3 regions of the Glutamicibacter sp. NPDC087583 genome follow, and region 3 is predicted to be linked to each of the others. Evidence: predicted binding sites of a transcription regulator. Region 3 holds the regulator's gene; each other region holds the start of a gene.

Region 1 (6,611 bases), on a different contig from region 3:
TCAAGGACACTCCGGAAGCATCTTCGAATAGTCAAACAAGTTCGAGACGCGGGTATTCCAGACCAAGGGTGGGGCCCAACAACGCAAAGTCTCGAAGCTGGGAGACGAGAATTCTATGGGATTGCTCTATCCGACACTTGGGCGCAAACGCGAGTTCTCATTTACTTCTATTCCGACGAAAAGACGCAGTTACCGGGTTCCTTTGAGCTCCGTTTGATAGACCCTCAAGGAAGAGAAGTGTCTGAATTATCGGACAATTTTTCCAGTGGGGACATATGGTGGGTGACTGAGTTCGAGCATCTTATTTCTTCCCTGGGTCCAGGGAAAATCTTTTGGCTCGATCCTGTGGAGTCGTTCAGGCTGGCCTACGTGTGAGGATAAAAAGTTCCACTCGCAACAAGGAACGCCTGGATAACGACTCGCATTGCCATGGCGCAGGGCAACAAAACCTACGAGGCTAGGAGCCGAGATGTCGCTGGGTCTCACACGCTCGACGGGGTGGCATCCCGCGTGCATCTCTGGCCGTCCCGCAAGCCGGTCGTTCACCGGTGTGACTGCATTGGGTGTTCGTTGCCTTCTACAACGAGACAGTGCGCCCGCAAGGGGAACCCTCACCGGGATGGTTCGCCGCCACGCACTGACACGACCCCTGTTGCCAGGGTGGCTCACTTCTGCGCCGCGAACTAGAAATGAACCACCCCAGCAGTGGCGAGCTAAACAGCTACGCGTGCCTGATGGGTGCTAGTAGTTTGTGCCCATGGCTATACGCACTTCATCAAGGGTTTGGTTTGCCTCAAGGTTGGCTCGTTCGTTGCCCCGTTTACGGATCTCGCTGATGTATCCGGGGTCCTTGGCTAATTCTGACCGGCGCTCCCGGTAGCCTGCAAGGAAGTCGTTGACGGCCTCAGTTGTTAGCTGCTTCAGCGCACCACTTCCTGAATCCCCGATCCTTTCCGCAATCTCCTCTGGGGCCTCGCCCAGGCACAGTGCAGCAGTGGAAAGGAGCGCAGAGACCCCGGGGCGCGACTGGGGGTCGAAGGTGATCCTGCGTTCCGCATCGGTGGTGGTGCGCCGGATGACCTGGGCCGTCTCATCCGGTGACATGCCCAACGCAATGGCGTTCCCGTAGCTCTTGGACATCTTGCGCCCGTCAAGGCCCAACACCTCTGGGGTTGAGGTAATCAGCGCCTCAGGTTCCGGGAAAACCGTGTCGTAACGTTCGTTGAAACGACGGGCAATCAGCCGGGTCATCTCGATATGCGGCAGGTTGTCCTTTCCCACGGGGACTAGGTTCCCCTTGCAGAAAAGGATGTCCGCTGCCTAATGCACCGGGTAGGTGAGCAACAGCCCACTGAGGGCGCGTCCCGAGGCTGCCAGTTCCGCCTTCACCGTGGGGTTGCGATGCAGTTCAGCCTCGGTGACGAGGCTGAGAAACGGCAGCATCAATTGGTTAAGAGCTGGCACCGACGAGTGGGTGAAAATCGTGGTCTGCTCCGGGTCCATGCCCGCAGCGAGGTAGTCCAAGACGGCCCCGTGCACGAACTCACGCACGCGGGGCATTAGATCGCGGTCCGTGATCACCTGGTAGTCGGCCAGGATCACGAAGGATTCGACCCCGGACCGTTAGAGTCTCAAACGCTCCACAATACTGCCGAAGAAGTGCCCTAAATGTAGTGGTCCGGTTGGTCGTTCCCCCGTGAGGACCCGGTAGTTCTGGGGTGCATCGGCGATGGATTGAGTTAATTCGGTGGAGCGCAGTCGTGTTGTTGCAAATGAATTCATGGTGATTCCTCTATCTGAGCGTGGGAGGCTGCACAACACTGCGGATAGCGGAGAGAAAGTCTTCGCGGGCTGTTGTACAGCCCGCGGACATGATTGAACCGGCTGTTAGGACAGCCACCACCAAGACATGCAGTTAAGGTTCATGTTCCCAATACTAAGCCCCGTGGTCTCAGGAAATGAACCAATGACATGAGGTTATTTTCCACCAAGGCAAAGACAGGGCTTTCACATCCGCAACGGGAACCCTGACCGGGGCAATGCTGGCGAAACCACAGTGCCGCCCCCAGTAGGCGAGGGCCGTTAGGCTGTGGGGTGTAAGGCGGTTCCGTCGAGCAGAATCATGGCACGGTAGATGGTGTGGTGGATGGGGACCGGGACTCCGTGATGCTGCGCCAGCCGGACGACGGTGCCGTTTTGCTCCTCGAGTTCCGAGGAACGTCCTGCGGCCAAATCGCGTTGCATGGAGGCGGTGCTGTCCGGGCCGAAGGCATCGAATTGTGCCATCATCCGGGCCACGTCCGTTTCGCCCAGCTTCGCCCCGGCATGGCCGGCGAGCGTTGCAACCTCTCGCATGGCGTCTTCGACCAGGGCGCGGGTTTGCGGGTTGGTGCGGGTACGGCCAACCGGTTCGCGGCATAGTGCGCCGACCCCGCCGTAGGAGGTGATGAGCATGAATTTTCGCCACATGTCGGTGATGATGTCGGCCGAGACTTTTGTTGCGACTCCTGCTGCGTCCAGGGCCTTGGCTAGTTGCGTGGTACGGGGCGTGGTTGTTCCGTCGAGTTCGCCCAGGGTGATGGCCGGTTGCCCGCCAACGTGATGGACGGTGCCGGGTTGCTGGAGGTAGGAGATGATCATGGCGACCCCGCCTAGTGCGTGGCCCGGGCCGACCGCTTCGGTGATGCGTTCGGTGGCCGTGACGCCGTTTTGCAGCGGCAGGACAGCGGTGTTCGGCCCGATCAAGGCGTGTGCCCCGCTCATGGCTGCGGAGACTTGTCCGGCTTTGCAGGCCAGGATGACCGCGTCGCACGGGCCGATGGATTCTGCCGTGGTGCTGACACTGGCCAGTGGGGTAGTGAAGCCGGGACTCCCGTCCCCTGTGGTGACGGTGATCCCGTGGTCGGTGATGGGTGCGATGTGTCGTTCGGTGGCTAGCAGGTGTACTTCGGATCCGCTTTTGGCCAGTGCGGCGGCGAAGTATGCGCCGACGCCGCCGGCGCCGATGACTCCGATTTTCACAGTATTGCTCCTAATTGGTCGGGTTGGGGATGCTGTCCGGTGTCTTGGTCCTGGTGGCGCATGGCCTGGCCGGCCGGCACCAGATGTTGCACCCCAATGCGGACGGTAGCATCTTCATTCCCCTATTTGACGAGTCGTCCACCAATGGCTGGGAAATGGTAATATCCGGTCAGCACCCGTCTTTTAATGCATATAGGGAACGGCTACCGGGGCAGGGTGGGCCGAACGGGTCACCCTCGATGGCAGGTCGTCGAACGGGGTCTCAGATGCTGAGTGGAGAGCCTGGTCGCAGGTGGTACCCGTCTTTGACGTGTGAGTAGTCTCGTGCTGTTGTTACTAAGCCGGAATCGTCGAATGAAAGTACTGTGCACCCCGAAACCGTCATTGGTTTGTCCTGGATAAACATGACGACCCAGTACTCGACGGAGGCTGAACTTCCATCCACAAGTGGTTCACTGAACCATGTCTCTGCCGGTTTGGTTTCCTCCGCGAAGCATTCCTCCAGATAAGCGCGCAGGGCGCTAGGCCCGTGCAATGGCCTAAACATCGAGGCCCAGTGGTAACCGTCCTCAGCCTGCAGTTCGACAATTGCGTCTGCGTCCTTAAGCGGCCATGCCTTGGCCCATGTCCTCGCCCAGCGTTGTGAAGCTTCGATAGTTTGCATGTTAGTTTCCTCGTGACTTAGATGAGTGGTGGCCGCTGGTTTGTTCGAGAGGATGAGCAGCCCAGTTCCCATAAGACAGGCAGTCGTTTGCAATGATACTTTCGGCCGAGCGGATTTACAGCGTAGGTTCTTCTAGCTTAGCCCCGTGCTGATTTACTCACGTTTCGCCGTAAACAGATCCTCTAGCGGAGCGCCCGTAAGGGGAACCTCAGCTGGTGCGCTGTTTCCGACACTGATAGTCGAAAGTAACTTGAGCGACAGGATTTGCCAGTAGCGTCCTGGTGCATGCTTGTACATTGGTCCCATGCGAGCCATTGAAACAGTTCACGCAGAACCACGCGACTCGGATGATTCGCCCTGCTATCGAGTCAATTTTTGGGAACAACCTCCTCCTGAGTATGGCTGGAACTTAGATGCTTTTGTACTGGTTGAAGTGCAGGACAGATCAGAGGCACTCCGTTGGGTGGAGGAGCACGCGAATGGGCGGCCCTTCGGACTGTTCGCAGAAATAGGTTCCAAGCCCGAGAAACAGCTCGGTGCTCCGCGAAAAGCATCTCTTGTACGTTTACTCGGAAACAATCCCAATTCCGGCTAAACCTGCGAGGGTCATTAACAATTGGCGTTCGGATCGCAGCGCTAAATAACGTTACGCGCGCTCCCAGCAGAGGAATGCTTAGCGGCCATCCTAATGGCATGTAGCGCGTTTTGTTCTCCGTACTCGGCAGTCCGTGCCTGATTACTGACGGAAATAAGGGTCACTGGCAGAAGGCGAGCCCGCCTCGGTTGGTTCCCACCCGTGAAGCCGAGCCATGCCTATTCCGCCTTCAAAGATGTATTCAACCCAGATCACGGCATAGCGGCCGTGGCGGTTTGCTTCTGCCCATGAGAGGACATCGACGATGCTCTCTGCGTTTTCTATGCGGTACTCGGAGCAGGCACGGTCTTCGTCCCAGAAATCTACCCGATACATGGGATCTGGATTTTCCTGACTGACGTATCGAGGATCAACGAGAGTCGCCTTGATTTTTTCTGCACTCATGCTCACAACCTATCCCGTTCGAGGATAAGCAGGTAGGAATTCCCGACCTGTCTCGTAAGCTGGTCGCGTACAGGAACACACCACGTGCTGGCTTGAATTGCAGAAGTTTCATGGATTCACAGGAAAGCCGGACGTTCCGTATGCCCCGTCCGGTGTATTGACCGGTGAGGGGGCGTGAAACGGAACGATCTGGCGCTACGTCATGATGTTGCTAATGCGGATTTAGCAGATGGAGGCTGCCGGTTGGGCGAACTCCAACGTTAAGTGCGGCAGGCTGGCAGAGGTCGGTGGATCTCGACCGGTTAGGTGATCCGGCAGCCAGCGTATTCGACCATAAAGCCCATCGGTTCCAGTCCGGAACAGCAGGCTTCCCGGAGGTTCGGCATAAGCCGGCGTTGAGGCAGCACACCAGCGGGGAACGCGGAAGCCGGCCAAGTCCATCCCGTGAGCGCGGAGTTCCAAGGGCAACCGCAACCTCGAATGGGAGGACGAGGTCCCGCCCTTGTTCTCAGCGTGGCCCGTTCACCGGTCGCCTTTTCGGACGAATGAACGAGCACGCATAGCGCTCGCCGTGCGCCGGATCGGGGCTTTGGAGAATTAACTGTGAGTTGCGTCCATTCGTACACGTATTCGAAGTAGTTTTCGATTAGTATGGCCTCGTGGCTATTTCATCGCAGAGTAAAAGAACTGATCTGACTCGCCTGGTCGTCAAGGGTGCACGCGAGCACAACCTGAAAAACGTGGACATTGATCTCCCGCGTGACGCAATGATTGTCTTTACCGGCCTTTCCGGTTCGGGCAAGTCCTCCTTGGCCTTCGACACCATCTTTGCCGAAGGCCAGCGCCGCTACGTCGAATCGCTCTCTGCCTACGCCCGCATGTTCCTCGGCCAGGTGGACAAGCCCGATGTGGATTTCATCGAGGGACTGTCGCCAGCGGTGTCCATCGACCAGAAGTCGACCAGCCGCAACCCGCGTTCCACCGTGGGCACGATTACCGAAGTGTACGACTACATGCGTCTGTTGTGGGCACGCGTGGGCCGTCCGCATTGCCCGATCTGCCACGAACCGATCTCCAAGCAGACTCCGCAGCAGATCGTCGACCAGCTGATGGAGCTACCGGAGAAAACCCGCTTCCAGATCCTCGCCCCGGTAGTGCGCTCGCGCAAGGGTGAATTCGTCGACCTGTTCGCGGAGCTCTCTTCCAAGGGCTTCGCCCGTGCCCGCGTTGACGGCACCACCATCCAGCTGAACGATCCGCCGAAGCTGGCCAAGCAGGTCAAGCACACCATTGAGGTGGTCGTCGACCGCCTGGCCATCAAGGAAGATGCCCGCCAGCGCTTGACCGACTCCATCGAAACGGCCCTGGGCATCGCCGAAGGCCGCGTGCTCGCCGACTTCGTGGACCTGGACGAGGATGATCCCCAGCGCGTGCGCGCGTTCTCCGAGAACCTGGCCTGCCCCAATGAGCATCCGCTGGCCATCGATGAGATCGAGCCGCGTACTTTCTCCTTCAATAACCCGTTCGGTGCCTGCTCGGCCTGTTCCGGCATCGGCACCAAGCTGGAAGTCGATGAGCACCTGATCGTTCCGGACGGCGAGGTCACCTTGGCCGAGGGCGCGATCGCCCCATGGTCGCTGGGCAAGGCCACCACCGAATACTGGAACCGCTTGATCGAAGGCCTGGGCCATGAGTTGGGCTTCACCATGGACACCCAATGGCAGGACCTGCCGGCTGCTGCCCGCGAAGCGATCCTGAACGGCAAGGACCACAAGGTGGTCGTGCAGTACAAGAACCGCTTCGGCCGCGAGCGCAAGTACTCCACCGGCTTCGAGGGCGTCATCTCCTACGTGCACCGCAAGCACCAGGAAACCGAATCGGATCACG
Region 2 (6,611 bases), on a different contig from region 3:
TCCGTCAGGACGCGGAACGACTTTCCAACCCAATGCATGCTTGAACATTTGATGCTGCTTGCACAGCAGATGCGTATTGTCCCTGGTCGTATGCCCTCCGTGAGCCCAGCCATTTATATGGTCAATCTCGGAGCGGTCAGCTGGACGGCGACAGCCGGGGAAGCAGCAATGCTCATCGCGGTGCCGTAACAGATCCTTGAGGCTCTGCGAGGGCCGGTAGCGCCTTCGCTCGACATCTATCGCGGCGCCAGTCCATGGGTCGGTCAGCACGCGCTGGAACGAAGGCGCATCCTTTGCCAACACCAATGCGACCCCCAGTGGGATGGGGCCGTAGCCTTCCAGGTCAGCCACGGTCCTTGTAGGATCCGCCAGCATTTCCACCGCGGGAATCGTGATGGATACCCGTGGCTTGAGGGGCGTGCCTTCCCGGTCCGGCCAGCCGTTGAGGATGATGTCTGCAAAGGCGTCCGCTTCTATTTGCTCCCGGGTGCGGGGATCCTGCGGATCGTTATGCTGATCAGCTAGCCACTTCACGGAGTTCTTGATGGAATGAATCACTGCGGCACTGTTGTAGTACTTGAGGGTGGACATGCCATTTTCGTTATCCCATAGCGTGAGCTTGCGATTCTTTTCAGACTTCTTGTGCCTTTGTTCGGCGGCCTCCGGGCACATCCTGTCATGGAACCGGCGTGCGCGTTGGTATATCGCGTCATCAGACGCAGTCTTCGCCATGGGCAACAGCACGCGTTGCATCTGCATGATTTGTTCGGGGAGCAAGTCCTGCGAATACTTCACGATGTCATGCGCTGCCTTGGGCGTGATCTCTCCTGCAGCCAGAGCCGTGAGGGTTTCCTTGCAGGCGTAGCGAAGACCCTTGGCATAGAACATCCGCTTGCCTACCATGCGAGGGGTCTCACGCAGCGCGACAGCCGCTTCTGCGATGAAGTTGGAGTTGATGACCTGGTCACTGCCGCGGTCAACGCCATAGTATTGAGCACTTTTCCGAGCCTCGCGTTCCTCCTCCTCGGTAGTGGTCCCCGCGGTGGCGATCATATCGGCAAATGATTCACTGACTTGTTCTACTGAATCGGCCAGCAGCACAGATGTCATTGCATCGAGGGTGCTCTGAATGCGCTGGATTTTCTTCAGCCGTTCGAGGGCGTCGTCGGGGCCATTGAGCGGGCCCGCGTCGTAGAGCTCATCTGCCAATTGCTTCAGCGGACCATGGAACAGGTGATGTTCGAGATGGTCGCTGAATAACGAATCCTTGTGGGATTCTGTGCGAGTGCCAGCTGGGGGCAACGGTAGACGATGTTCATCATCGTCGTCATGGATGAAATCGGGTATAGCCATAGTTAATTATCCTGCCGGCAACAGACAGTTTGGCCCGGAAATCCGCGGAATGTGGAAGTATTCTCGAATATTTATTCGATTGTTATCCGGCGTCGAATGTTGCCACTGCGAACCACCGAATCCGGGGGCGCGTGGATTCGACTAGTGGGTGGCCGGGGATAGAATGAAACCATGAAGCATCATGGTGAATACAAGGTAGTCGGTGGCAAATTAGTCGTTGTAGATCTGGATACTTCCGATGGCGTGATCACCGAAGTGTCATTGAATGGCGACTTCTTCCTGGAACCAGATGATGCACTCGATGACTTGAATGATGCGCTACGCGGTTTGCCAGCGGACGCCAGCCACAGCACCATACGCAATGCGGTAACCGACAATCTGCGTGAAGGCGCAGTGATGTTCGGTTTTGACGAAGACGCCATCGCGCGCGTCGTCCGCCGCGCGCTGGGACACGCCACCAAGTGGGAAGACCACGAGTGGGAAGTCCTGGGCCCGGAGATCATTCCAATCACCGAGCAAGTGGCGCTGGATGAGGTGCTGACCCGGCAAATCGCCAAGGGGACCCGCAAGCCGACCATCCGCTTCTGGGACTGGAGCGAAGGCGCCGTCGTGATCGGCTCCTTCCAGTCGCTGAAGAACGAAGTGGACATGGAGCAAGCCGAAAAGCACGGCATCCAGGTGGTTCGCCGCATTTCCGGAGGCGGCGCGATGTTCATGGAAGCTGGCAACTGCATTACCTACTCGCTCTACGCTCCTGAATCCCTGGTGGACGGCATGAGCTTTGCCGATTCCTACCCGTACCTGGACGCCTGGGTGATGGAAGCGCTGGAAAGCATCGGCCTGGAAGCGTACTACAAGCCGCTGAACGACATCGCGACCCCTGCCGGCAAGATCGGCGGCGCAGCGCAAAAGCGCCTGGCCAACGGTGCGATGCTGCACCACGTCACGATGAGCTACGACATCGACGCGGAGAAGATGACCCAGGTGCTGCGCATTGGCCGGGAGAAGATCTCCGACAAGGGGATCACCTCAGCGGTCAAGCGTGTGGATCCGCTGAAGTCGCAGACAAAGCTGGATCGCATGGAGATCATCAACGTCATGATGGACACCTTCGCCAAGCGCACCGGGGCCAAGCCGGCACAGCTGGATGCCGAATCCCGTCTGGCGGCGAAGGAATTGGCCGAGGCCAAATTCGCTACCGCGCAATGGACCGCGCGGGTTCCGTAGCGAGCCAAGATCCAAGGGCCTGTTCTCGATCAAGTTCGAGGCCAGGCCCTTGTTTTGCTTGAGGCCATGGTTGCTGTGGCCCTGCCATCTCCGCTGGGCCGGCCGGGTTCGGCCGCAGGGCAGACCCGCACTGGAACCAGTTGCGCCACCGGCAACGGCCTGCGGCTCTTGGCCGGCCCGCTGCGTGGATAAGCAGCGGGCCGGCTTCGGAGGGCCAGCGCCTAGCGGCTGGTGCGGCTGTAGGCCTGGGCCTTCAGCGAGCGTTCCAGTTCTGCGCGTTCCTCAAGCAGGATGCGCTTGAGGGCGGCCGGTGCGCTCTCATGGCGTTCCAGCCAGCTGGTCGCGGTAGCCAGTGCATGGTTCTGCTCGATGGCGCCCTGGAGATCCTGGTGCCCTGGATACAGCCCCTCGATCACGCGCGTGGCGAATTCCATGCCCATGGTCTCGAAGACCGGCAGGATCGCGGCCCAGTAGCGTTGCTCGAACGGTGCCAGCAGGGCGGAGGAACCCATGGTGAAGCCCAGCGCGGTGGCCGAGAGGGCATCGTTGGACAGCTCCCCGTGTTCATCGCGCGCCATCAGCACGGTGTCGAAAGCGGTGTCCTTGGCCTGCGGGTCCGGGCGCGCCGCCAGCGCGGTGCGAACCGAATTCTGCGCCACGCTGGTGGGGTTGGCCTTGGCCGCTTCGTGCATGGACGCCTCGGCGGCCTCGTCGAGCCGGCCGGAAGCGGCCAGCGCGATGTAGGAACCCCACAGCAGCTGCTCATCGACGGTGACCTGGTAGGCATTGGGCTGCTCGCCCAGGAAGGCGTCGAGCACCTCCGGAGCCACGCCGGCACGGGCCAGGCGAACCAGGGTGCGCGCGGTGGTGGTCTGCTGGTCTCCGCCGGCCTCGAACCGGGTGAGCCACCCGGTGAGGGTTGCGGCGGCCTTCTGGCGCAGCTCCGCGCGCAGCTCGGGGGCAACGTACTTGGAAATCGAGGTGGCCAACTGGTCGGTAAGCACCCCGAAGACGCCCGCGTCGGTGACGGCGTGCGCGTGATCGAGGATCGCCTGCACGTAGCTTTGCGCATCCAAGGTGGCCGAACGCACCGCATCCCACAGCGACGCCCAGCAGGTGGCGCGGGGCAGCGAGTCGCCCAGGCCCGAGAGGTGGCCGAGCAAGGTGGCACGCGAAACCGGGTCGAATTCGATCAGCGCATAGGTCTCATCGCCGTCGTTGGGCAGCAGCAGATCCGGGATCCGGCGTCCGACCAGGAAGTCCAGGGCCGCCGATTCGCCGGAGAGCTCCACGTCCACCGAGTCGGTGCGCACCAGCTGGCTCCCGTCCAGCTGGTAGGCGCCGACCGAAAGCACATGCGGGCGGGCGATCTTCTGCCCGGTGACCGGATCGGTGCCCGACTGGATCAGCGATGCCGCGGTGATGGTGCCGCCGGCATCGGTGGTGTACTCGACGTGCAGCTTCGGCACGCCGCTGGTCTTCAGCCAGGCATCCGCCCACTGGCCCATATCGCGGCCGCTGGCCGCTTCGAGCGCTTCGAGGAAGTCATCCAGCGAGGTATTGCCGTAGGCGTGCTTGCGGAAGTAGGCGCGGGCGGCGTCGCGGAAGGCCTCGGCGCCGACAAAGGCGGCCAGCTGCTTGAGCACGCTGGCGCCCTTGGCATAGGTGATGCCATCGAAATTCTGGTCCGCGGCCAGCAGGTCCGGGATGTCGGCCACGATGGGGTGGGTGGTGGGCATCTGGTCGGCCACGTAGGCCCAGGCCTTGCGGCGCGCCGCGAAGGTGGTCCACGCGGTGGTGAAATCGGTGGCTTCGTCGTTGGCCAGGGTGCCGATGTAGTCGGCGAAGGATTCCTTGAGCCACAGGTCATCCCACCACTTCATGGTGACCAGGTCGCCGAACCACATGTGCGCCATTTCGTGCATCAGGGTGTTGCCGCGCTGCTCGTACTGGCCTTCGGTGGCGTGCGAGGTGAAGACGTAGCGTTCGGTGAAGGTGACCAGGCCCGGGTTTTCCATGGCGCCGAGGTTGTACTCCGGCACGAACGCCGAGTCGTACTTGCCCCACGGGTAGGGGTAGTCGAACAGCTGGTGGTAGTAGTCCAGGCCCTGGCTGGTCAGCTTGATGATCTCGTCGCCGTCGAAGTGCCCGGCCAGCGAGGCACGGCAGGTGGCGGCCATCTCGATGCTCAGCTCTTCGCCGTCATCCAGCCGCTGGAGATGCTCGCCGCGCACCACGTGGTACGGTCCGGCCAGCACCGCGGTGATGTAGCTGGAGATCGGGGGAGTCGGGGCGCAGGCCACGGTCTTGGTGCCGTCATCGTGCAGTACCTCATCGACGATCGGCTGGTTGCTGGCCAGATGCCAGGCTGCCGGGCCGGTGAGGGTGAAGCGGTAGCTGGTCTTCAGGTCGGGCTGCTCGAAGCAGGCGAAGACCCGGCGCGCCTCGGAAGGCTCGAACTGGGTGTAGAGGTAGGTTTGGCCATCCTGCGGATCCACGAAGCGGTGCAGGCCCTCGCCGGAGCGCGAGTAGATCGCCCGTCCGGTGATCTTCACGGTGTTCGGCACGTCGGTGCGCAGCTGATCGAGGTAGATGCGTGCATCGAGCACTGCGGATTCCAGGTCGATCGCGGTGCCGTTGACCAGTACCTCGTCCACGGATTCGTGGATGAAGTCGATGAAGGCTGCCGGATCCTTGGAGCTGAAGTTCAGCGTGGTGATCGAGCTGAAGCTGGTGGCTGTGCGATCGGTGGCATTGGAAAGATCGAGCTGGACCTCGGCGAAGTGCCATTCGATATTCCGTGCGCGCCAGGCCGCTTCGTCGCGCCTGAGGTTTTCATTGGGTGCATAGCGTTGAAGTGTGTCCACCACCCCAGCTTAGCTGTGAAAGGAATGCTTTAGGGTTCTTTTTGCTAAACTTCCCGGCTCGCCAGCAGGGCGCGAATGCCGTGGAAGTGCTCGGAGATCAGCTGCCGGGCGGTTTCCACGTCCTTGGCGCGTACCGCGTCGAGGATATCGCGGTGGTCCTGGGCGGTCTTGGCCGGCTGGGTGATTTCCAGATCGGAGTCGATCGCATCGTAGATGGTGCGGTAGACATCCCAGAACACTCCGAGCAGGTTGGTCAGCAGCTGGTTGCCCAGCGGCTCGAAGAGGATGCGGTGGAAGGCCTTGTCCTGCTCGACGAAGGTCTCCTCGCGCGCCGCGTGCTGCTCCATCTGGCTTACGCACTGCTCCAAGGCCTCCAGGTGCTCGTCGGTGACCGCGCGGATGGCCAGGCCGATCAGGCCGGTTTCCAGTGCCTGGCGGACATCGACCAGCTCACTGGCCTCATGACCATGGTGGCGCAGCGACATCTGCCCGCGGAAGGCGAGGGAGTCATGCAGGGCGTTGAGGTTTTCCTGGGCCACGAACATACCGAAACCGTGGCGGGTGTCGATGATGCCCAGGGCCTGGAGCACCTTGATCGCCTCGCGCAGGGAGTTGCGCCCCACACCCAGCTCGGCCATGAGTTCCTGCTCGGTGGGCAGCGGGTCCCCGGGCAGCAATCCGCGTTCCAGGATCAGCGCGGTGATGTCATTGGTCAGCGCGCGCAGGCGGGCACGGGCATCTGATCGGCGGGCTGGCATCGTGCTCAACGGATCCTGCTTTCCTCGGCGGGCGGAGAAGTTCATGTGACGCAGTTGACCATGCGGCGTGACGTCCACTACAGTCTAGACCATAGATCGGACATCCTACGTCCTACAACACTCACTCATTTTCCTGGAGGTGGCAAGAATGGCTTTGAACGAAGTAGCCAACAAGCCCTTTGCACGACGAGATTTCCTGAAGATCACCGGCATGGTTGGCGCTGCTGCGGCATTCTCGGCCAGCCTGGCCGCCTGCTCCCCAGGAGCCAGCGGTGGCGCGGGCAGCACCGCAGCTGCCGGCACGGGCACCATCGAGGCAGGCATTTCCTACGCCCTGTCCACCGGTTTCGACCCGATGACCTCCTCCGGCGCGACCCCGTTCGCGGCCAACATGCACATCTTCGAA
Region 3 (6,611 bases):
CCGTTCGCCAGTCGGCGACCGAAGACGGGCTGACCTACACCCTGGCCGATACCGTGGGATTCGTTTCCAACCTTCCGACCCAGCTGGTGGAAGCCTTCCGTTCCACTTTGGAGGAAATCGCCGATTCGGATCTCATCCTGCACGTCGTTGACGGGTCCCATCCGGATCCCGAAGGGCAGATCCAGGCCGTGCGCACCGTGCTCGGCGAAGTCGACGCGTTGAACATCCCAGAGATCATCGTGGTGAATAAGGCTGATGTGGCTGATCCGTTCGTTATCGAACGCATCCGCAACAAGGAATCCAACACTGTGGTTGTCTCTGCGCATACTGGTGAAGGCATCCAGGAGCTGCTGGAAAAGATCAGTTCCTCGATTCCACGCCCCGGAGTTCAGCTTGAGGTACTCATTCCCTACAACCGGGGGGATTTGATCGCCAAGCTGCACCAGAGCGAATCCGAGATCCTGGAAAGCGAACACCTGGAGGAGGGCACCCGGCTGATCGTCAAGGTGCGCGATTCCTTTGCTGCAGAGTTGGAGACCTTCAACCTTCATGGATAAGCAAGAGCAGGCCCTGGGGCTCCTGGAGGCCGCGGTCACTTCCATGGGCGGCGCCATGCGCACCGGCCAGCAGGAAATGGTCAAGCACGTGGTCAGCGCGTTGGAAGACGAAAAGCATTTGCTGGTGCAGGCCGGTACCGGAACGGGCAAGTCCATGGGCTACCTGATTCCGGCACTGGCCCACGCGCAAACCAGCGCCAAGCCAGTGATCGTCTCCACCGCGACATTGGCGCTGCAATCGCAGATTGTCGGCCGTGACGTACCGCGATTACTCGACTCGCTCAAGGGCAAGCTCTCGCGCCCGATGGATGTCGCGCTGCTCAAGGGGCGCTCGAACTACCTGTGCCAGTACAAGCTCGGCGGCGGATACCCGGATGACGAAGGCACTCTTTTTTCCATGGACGAGCCGGCAATACCTGCCGGCACCACTTACTCGCCGCTGGCTAGCGAAGTAATGAAACTGCGTGAATGGGCCGAAGAGACCGACACGGGTGACCGCGATGAACTGGTGCCCGGGGTTAGTGACAAGGCTTGGAAGCAGGTCTCGGTTTCGGCCATGGAGTGCCTCGGCTCGCAGAAGTGCCCGATGGCGGACGAATGCTTCTCGGAAATGGCGCGTGCCCGTGCCGCCGAGTCCGACGTGGTCATTACGAACCATGCGTTGCTGGCGGTTTCGGCCTTCGAGGGGCTTTCGGTTCTCCCGGACTTCGAAGTCGCGATCATCGATGAGGCCCACGAACTGCAAGATCGCGTGACCAGCTCGGTTTCGGGCGCGCTCTCCTCGCGCATGGTTCTTACCGCCGCTGGCGGTGCCAAGCGCCATTGCGGTATCAATGCGGATGAGATGGTCAAGGCCGCAAACCGCCTGGAAAAGTCGTTGACCGGGTTGCCGACAGGCTTGCTGGAACATGGTCTGCGCGAAGACATGGGCATTGCCCTGAACGACATCGTGGAGCAGGCCCGGCTGGCTCTGGCGCTGTCCAAGCCCGAAGCCAATGCACCGGCCGATGGCGGCCGCCAGACTGCCCGCTCCCAGCTGCAGGCAGTGATGGATGATGCGATTCGCATGCTCGAATCCGAAGAACGCCGCGAGGTCCTGTACACCACCCGTCCGCGGGAGTTTGTCGAAGGCCGGGGCTACGTCGAGGCCGATGAGAGCCAGCCTGCAACCTTGAACGTGGCACCGTTGTCGGTGGCCGGCAAGTTGCGCGAGGGCCTCTTCGACGGGCGCACGGTCGTATTGACCAGCGCCACCTTGGCCATTGGCTCGCAGTTCGACTCGGTAGCAGGCTCCTTGGGCCTGATGGGCGCCGGCGCTCCATCATGGACCGGCGTAGATGTTGGCAGCCCTTTCGATTACCCCAAGCAGGGCATCCTCTACGTGGCCAAGCACCTGCCCAAGCCAGGACGCCAACTGGCGGCGGAGACGCTGGATGAGATCGAAGATCTCATCAAGGCCTCCGGTGGCGGCGCCTTGGCGCTGTTCACTTCCAAGCGTTCCGCCGAGGAAGCGGCAAGCATCTTGCGCGAGCGCCTGGACGTGGAAATCTTGTGCCAGGGTGAAGCCAGCATGAAGTCGCTGGTCGAACAGTTCAGCAGCGAACGCGACACCTGCCTGTTTGGAACCATGACCTTGTGGCAGGGCGTGGACGTGCCAGGCGATTCTTGCCGGCTGGTCATCATCGACAAGATTCCTTTCCCGCGCCCGGATGATCCTATCTCCAAGGCCCGTTCCGAGGACGTGGCCAAGCATGGCGGAAATGGCTTCATGCAGGTTGCCGCCACCCATGCGGCGATTCGCCTGGCCCAGGGTGCTGGGCGCTTGATTCGTTCGGTCGGGGATAAGGGCGTTGTGGCGATCCTTGATTCGCGCATGGCCACGGCGCGGTACGGCAGCTTCTTGAAAGCTACCCTGCCGCCGATGTGGCCGACTGTCGATAAGAAGGTCATCACTGGTGTTCTCAAGCGATTGAACCCGGGCGGGAAATAGCCGCGGCCAGAATATGAACTTGAGCTGTCCTTCGGGACAGCTCAAGTTCTTTAACCGGTACCAGCATGATGCTTCCAGATGCACTAAGGTCTGTGACAAGAACTGATGAAGCTCGAATCGGAAGGCACCATGGAGTCCATGCAGGAATTGGCGCACCAAGCCGCGATCGACACCCACCAGCGGTTCGGGCATCGCCTCATGGGGTTGCCCGGAACGTGGATTGGACAGAGCTACAGCAAAGCGCATCGGTTGCGCGACGGAAGCATGCTCAGCAATCTCAATGGTTTCGCGCACCCGCTTGCGGAGTGGAACTATTGGTGGCAGGCGCACTATCTGGATGCCATCATCGATGAGGGCCGATCGTACTGGGACGAAGGCAACGAACACCGGGCGCGCGAAGCGCTTGCCCGGGCCAACGGCCTATTGCGCGGCATTCGAATTCGAAACTTCGGGATCTTGCCCAACTACTTCTTCGACGACATGGCTTGGCTTGCCCTGGCCAGCGGCCGCCTGTCAGAGTTCACGCAGCTGGTGACGGGACACAGGAGCCGTCCTGCCGAGGCGGCAGTTCGGACGCTGGGACGGCAGCTCCATGCCGGCATGGATGGGGTGCTGGACGGCGGCCTGTACTGGTCCAGAAAGCGGGATTTCAAGAACACGCCAGCCAACGCGCCGGCGGCACTGTTCTTTGCCCGTACCGGGGAGAAAGAGACCGCGCGAGAGCTTCTCCAGTGGCTGGAAAAGAATCTGTTCAGCGTGGAGCGAGGACTGTATCTGGACGGACTTCGGTTGACCACGCAGGGACACGCCGTGGAACCAGCGGTCTACACCTATAACCAGGGCCTGGTGCTCGGGGCATTGCTTGAGCTTGGCGAGCCTGCTGATCTGGCTCACGCTAAAGTACTGATCGATGCCACCACGAAATCGCTGTCAACTGCTGCCGGGGTCCTCTCGTTCAACAGCGGGGGAGACGGCAACCTGTTCGCGGGGATACTCTGCCGATATCTGGCCCTCGCCGGTAATGATGGCCGCTTGGAAGCCCGGAGCCGGGAGCAGGCCAGGAGGCTGGTCATGGCAACGGCGCGCCATCTGGCTGACCAGGAACCACGCCGGCTTTCGGCGGCAATCCAACGCTGGATGATCTTCTCGGCGGCCGCTCAATTCGAGTTGAACGCCGGCCAATAGCGGGTTAAACGAGAATTGCGCTGGTGCCAAGCACCAGCGCAATGACCGTACGTATTCTAGAGCGAGCGCATCACCGAGACGACGCGTCCCATGATCGTTGCGGCATCACCCAAAATTGGTTCGTAGCGCGAGTTCTGCGGAAGCAGCCAGGTATGCCCGTCACGCTGCCGGAAAGTCTTTACCGTGGCTTCTTCATCGAGCAGGGCAGCTACGATGTCGCCGTTGTCCGCCGTCTGCTGGCGGCGGACAACTACCCAGTCGCCATCGCAAATCGCAGCGTCAACCATTGAATCGCCGGAAACCTTGAGCATGAACAGTTCGCCGTGGCCTACGAGCTGACGAGGCAACGAGAAAACATCTTCGACGGACTGTTCGGCAAGGATCGGACCGCCGGCAGCGATACGGCCAACCAGGGGAACCATGGTGGTGTCAGCGGAAGTGCTCAATTCAATGATCTTGGCGTCTTCGCTGGCATCTGGCTCGACCGGCTTCGAAACTTCGGCCTTCTCGGCGTCTTCGGCCAGCTGCAGAGGCAGCAGGATTTCCATTGCGCGCGGACGGCGTGGATCTCGACGGATATAGCCGAGCTTTTCCAGCTGGCTCAGCTGGTGGGTGACGCTCGAAAGGCTCTTGAGCCCTACTGCGTCACCAATCTCACGCATCGATGGTGGATAACCGTTCTTGCCGATTGACCGCTGGATCGTCTCCAGGATCTTCTTTTGGCGAATCGTCAGCGAACGTGCATTCGATCGGGGAGTGCGTTGTGAAGCTGACATGAGATTTTGCCTTCCCTAGCAATCATTCGAAAGTTCGTAAGTCCAAACTGTCGGCGCTAGATGGTGAGATGTTTTCATTGCTCGTCTACTTCGAAATCTTAGTAGATAAGCGAGCTTCTTTCAAAGATTTGTTCGAAAACTTCTGGACAAGTTCCGCAAACCTCTGTTAGAACAGATATACGAGGTTCGAACAAGTTTTCGAATCTACGCTTTCGAATACAAATTCGCATCACTTGAATTTCTTGAGGAGACAAAGTCATGGCAACCGTCGCACTTGACTCAAATCAGACCCAGGCACCACTGAAGATCCGCATCAACCGTCGCGGATGGGCCGTGCTTGTGGGTATGCCCATTTTCGCACTCACCATCGCCGCAGCTTTCTTCATCTCCATGTTTGCCTCTGACGCGCATGCCGCAGCCGATACTCCTGTTGGAGTCGGAACCGTTGATGTCACCGTTATTCCAGGGGATACGCTGTGGAGCCTGGCCCGGGATTACGCCACCGGTTACGACGTGACCTCGGCAGTGGGCCACATCGCCGAACTCAATGCCCTGACCGGCAGCGAAATCCAGGTTGGCGAAACCTTGTCGATTCCGGTCCTTGCCGGCTAGCTTCCCCAGCCTGCTTCGAGTTTGTTACCTGTGGCTGTAGCGGATTCACCGGCAGGCGCGCTGCGCACGTAGACTTGATGCGTGAATGACCGCAGTGAACTTTTGAGTCAGCTGCCCTTGCGTGAGAATCTCCGCGGGCTATCCCCTTATGGCGCACCACAAATTGACGTGCCCATCCAGCTGAACGTCAACGAGAACACCCATCCGTTGCCACCGACAGTCGTCGATGCCATTGCACAAGAGGTGGCCAAGGCGGCGGCAATGTTGAACCGGTATCCGGACCGCGAGTTCACCGAGCTTCGCGAACTCCTAGCCGATTACCTCGGCCACTCGCTCACCAAGGACAATATCTGGGCCGCTAACGGTTCCAATGAAATCCTGCAGCAAATCCTGCAAGCCTTTGGCGGCCCCGGCCGTGCCGTGATGAGCTTCGGCCCAACCTACTCCATGTACCCGCTGCTTGCCAGTGGTACTGACACGAAATATATCGCCGGTGAACGCGCCGCAGATTTCACGTTGTCCGCCGATTCCGCAGCCGCACAGGTTCGCGAGCACAAGCCGAACATCGTTTTCCTCTGCTCTCCGAATAACCCCACCGGCACGGCCCTTGGCCTGGACGTCATCACCGCGGTATATGAAGCCATGAGCGAGCATAACGGCATGGTGATCGTGGATGAGGCGTACGCCGAGTTCTCCTTGGCCAGCACCACCTCGGCGCTGAGCCTGCTCGAAGGCCGCCAGCGGCTGATTGTCTCGCGCACCATGTCCAAGGCTTTCGGCCTGGCCGGTGCGCGCGTAGGCTACCTGGCCGCTGCGCCAGAAGTCACCGATGCCATCCGCTTGGTGCGACTGCCGTACCACCTGTCGGCAGTGACCCAGGCAACCGCCATCGCGGCCTTGAAGAACATCGAGTTGCTGTTGGCCCAGGTCGAGGACATCAAGTCCCAGCGGGACCGCATCGTCGCGCGCCTGAAGGAACTTGGCCTCAAGCCATCGGTCTCCGACTCCAACTTCGTCTTCTTCGGTGGCGTCGAAGACCCCCACAAGATTTGGGAAGGCCTGTTGGAAGCCGGCATCATCATCCGCGACAATGGAATCCCGGGAACCTTGCGTGTTACGGCAGGAACCGAATCGGAAACCACAGCCTTCTTGGAACGACTTGCCGAACTGCTCGGCTCGCAGAAGTAATCAAAGACAAGCGAAGGAAGACATGTCTGCCGAATTGATTGGCGCACGTCGCGCCCGCATGGAACGCGTGACCAGCGAATCGTCCGTATTCGTTGAACTGGACCTCGATGGCACCGGTGTCTCTGAGATCAGCACCTCGGTGCCGTTCTACGACCACATGCTGACTGCGCTATCCAAGCATTCGCTCATCGATCTCACCGTGCGTGCAACCGGCGATACCCACATCGACGTTCACCACACCGTCGAGGACACCGCGATCACCATTGGCGAAGTACTGCGCGTGGCACTGGGCAACAAGGCCGG

What was found. Region 3 encodes LexA, which represses DNA repair genes until DNA is damaged. Its sites were predicted from a motif close to TCGAACANNTGTTCGA; they were not measured.
Region 1: uvrA (excinuclease ABC subunit UvrA) is a predicted target of LexA. The motif match lies at 5,343-5,358, and genes of this name have one in related genera.
Region 2: ACIOU9_RS05295 (DUF222 domain-containing protein) is a predicted target of LexA. The motif match lies at 1,417-1,432, and genes of this name have one in related genera.

What each region holds. Positions count from the first base shown of each region.
Region 1 is NZ_JBIUWY010000001.1:748,779-755,389, forward strand. Features, by position in the region: partial or broken gene trpS (tryptophan--tRNA ligase) at 742-1,782, opposite strand; gene ACIOU9_RS03590 (ketopantoate reductase family protein) at 2,083-3,021, opposite strand; gene ACIOU9_RS03595 (nuclear transport factor 2 family protein) at 3,284-3,757, opposite strand; gene ACIOU9_RS03600 (hypothetical protein) at 4,422-4,724, opposite strand; gene uvrA (excinuclease ABC subunit UvrA) at 5,384-6,611, shown strand, end outside.
Region 2 is NZ_JBIUWY010000001.1:1,109,159-1,115,769, reverse strand. Features, by position in the region: gene ACIOU9_RS05295 (DUF222 domain-containing protein) at 1-1,353, opposite strand, end outside; gene ACIOU9_RS05290 (biotin/lipoate A/B protein ligase family protein) at 1,525-2,580, shown strand; gene ACIOU9_RS05285 (hypothetical protein) at 2,647-2,772, shown strand; gene pepN (aminopeptidase N) at 2,802-5,447, opposite strand; gene ACIOU9_RS05275 (FadR/GntR family transcriptional regulator) at 5,492-6,250, opposite strand; gene ACIOU9_RS05270 (ABC transporter substrate-binding protein) at 6,354-6,611, shown strand, end outside.
Region 3 is NZ_JBIUWY010000002.1:41,421-48,031, reverse strand. Features, by position in the region: gene hflX (GTPase HflX) at 1-557, shown strand, start outside; gene ACIOU9_RS06380 (ATP-dependent DNA helicase) at 550-2,547, shown strand; gene ACIOU9_RS06375 (glycoside hydrolase family 76 protein) at 2,653-3,732, shown strand; gene lexA (transcriptional repressor LexA) at 3,789-4,508, opposite strand; gene ACIOU9_RS06365 (LysM peptidoglycan-binding domain-containing protein) at 4,767-5,120, shown strand; gene ACIOU9_RS06360 (histidinol-phosphate transaminase) at 5,202-6,308, shown strand; gene hisB (imidazoleglycerol-phosphate dehydratase HisB) at 6,331-6,611, shown strand, end outside.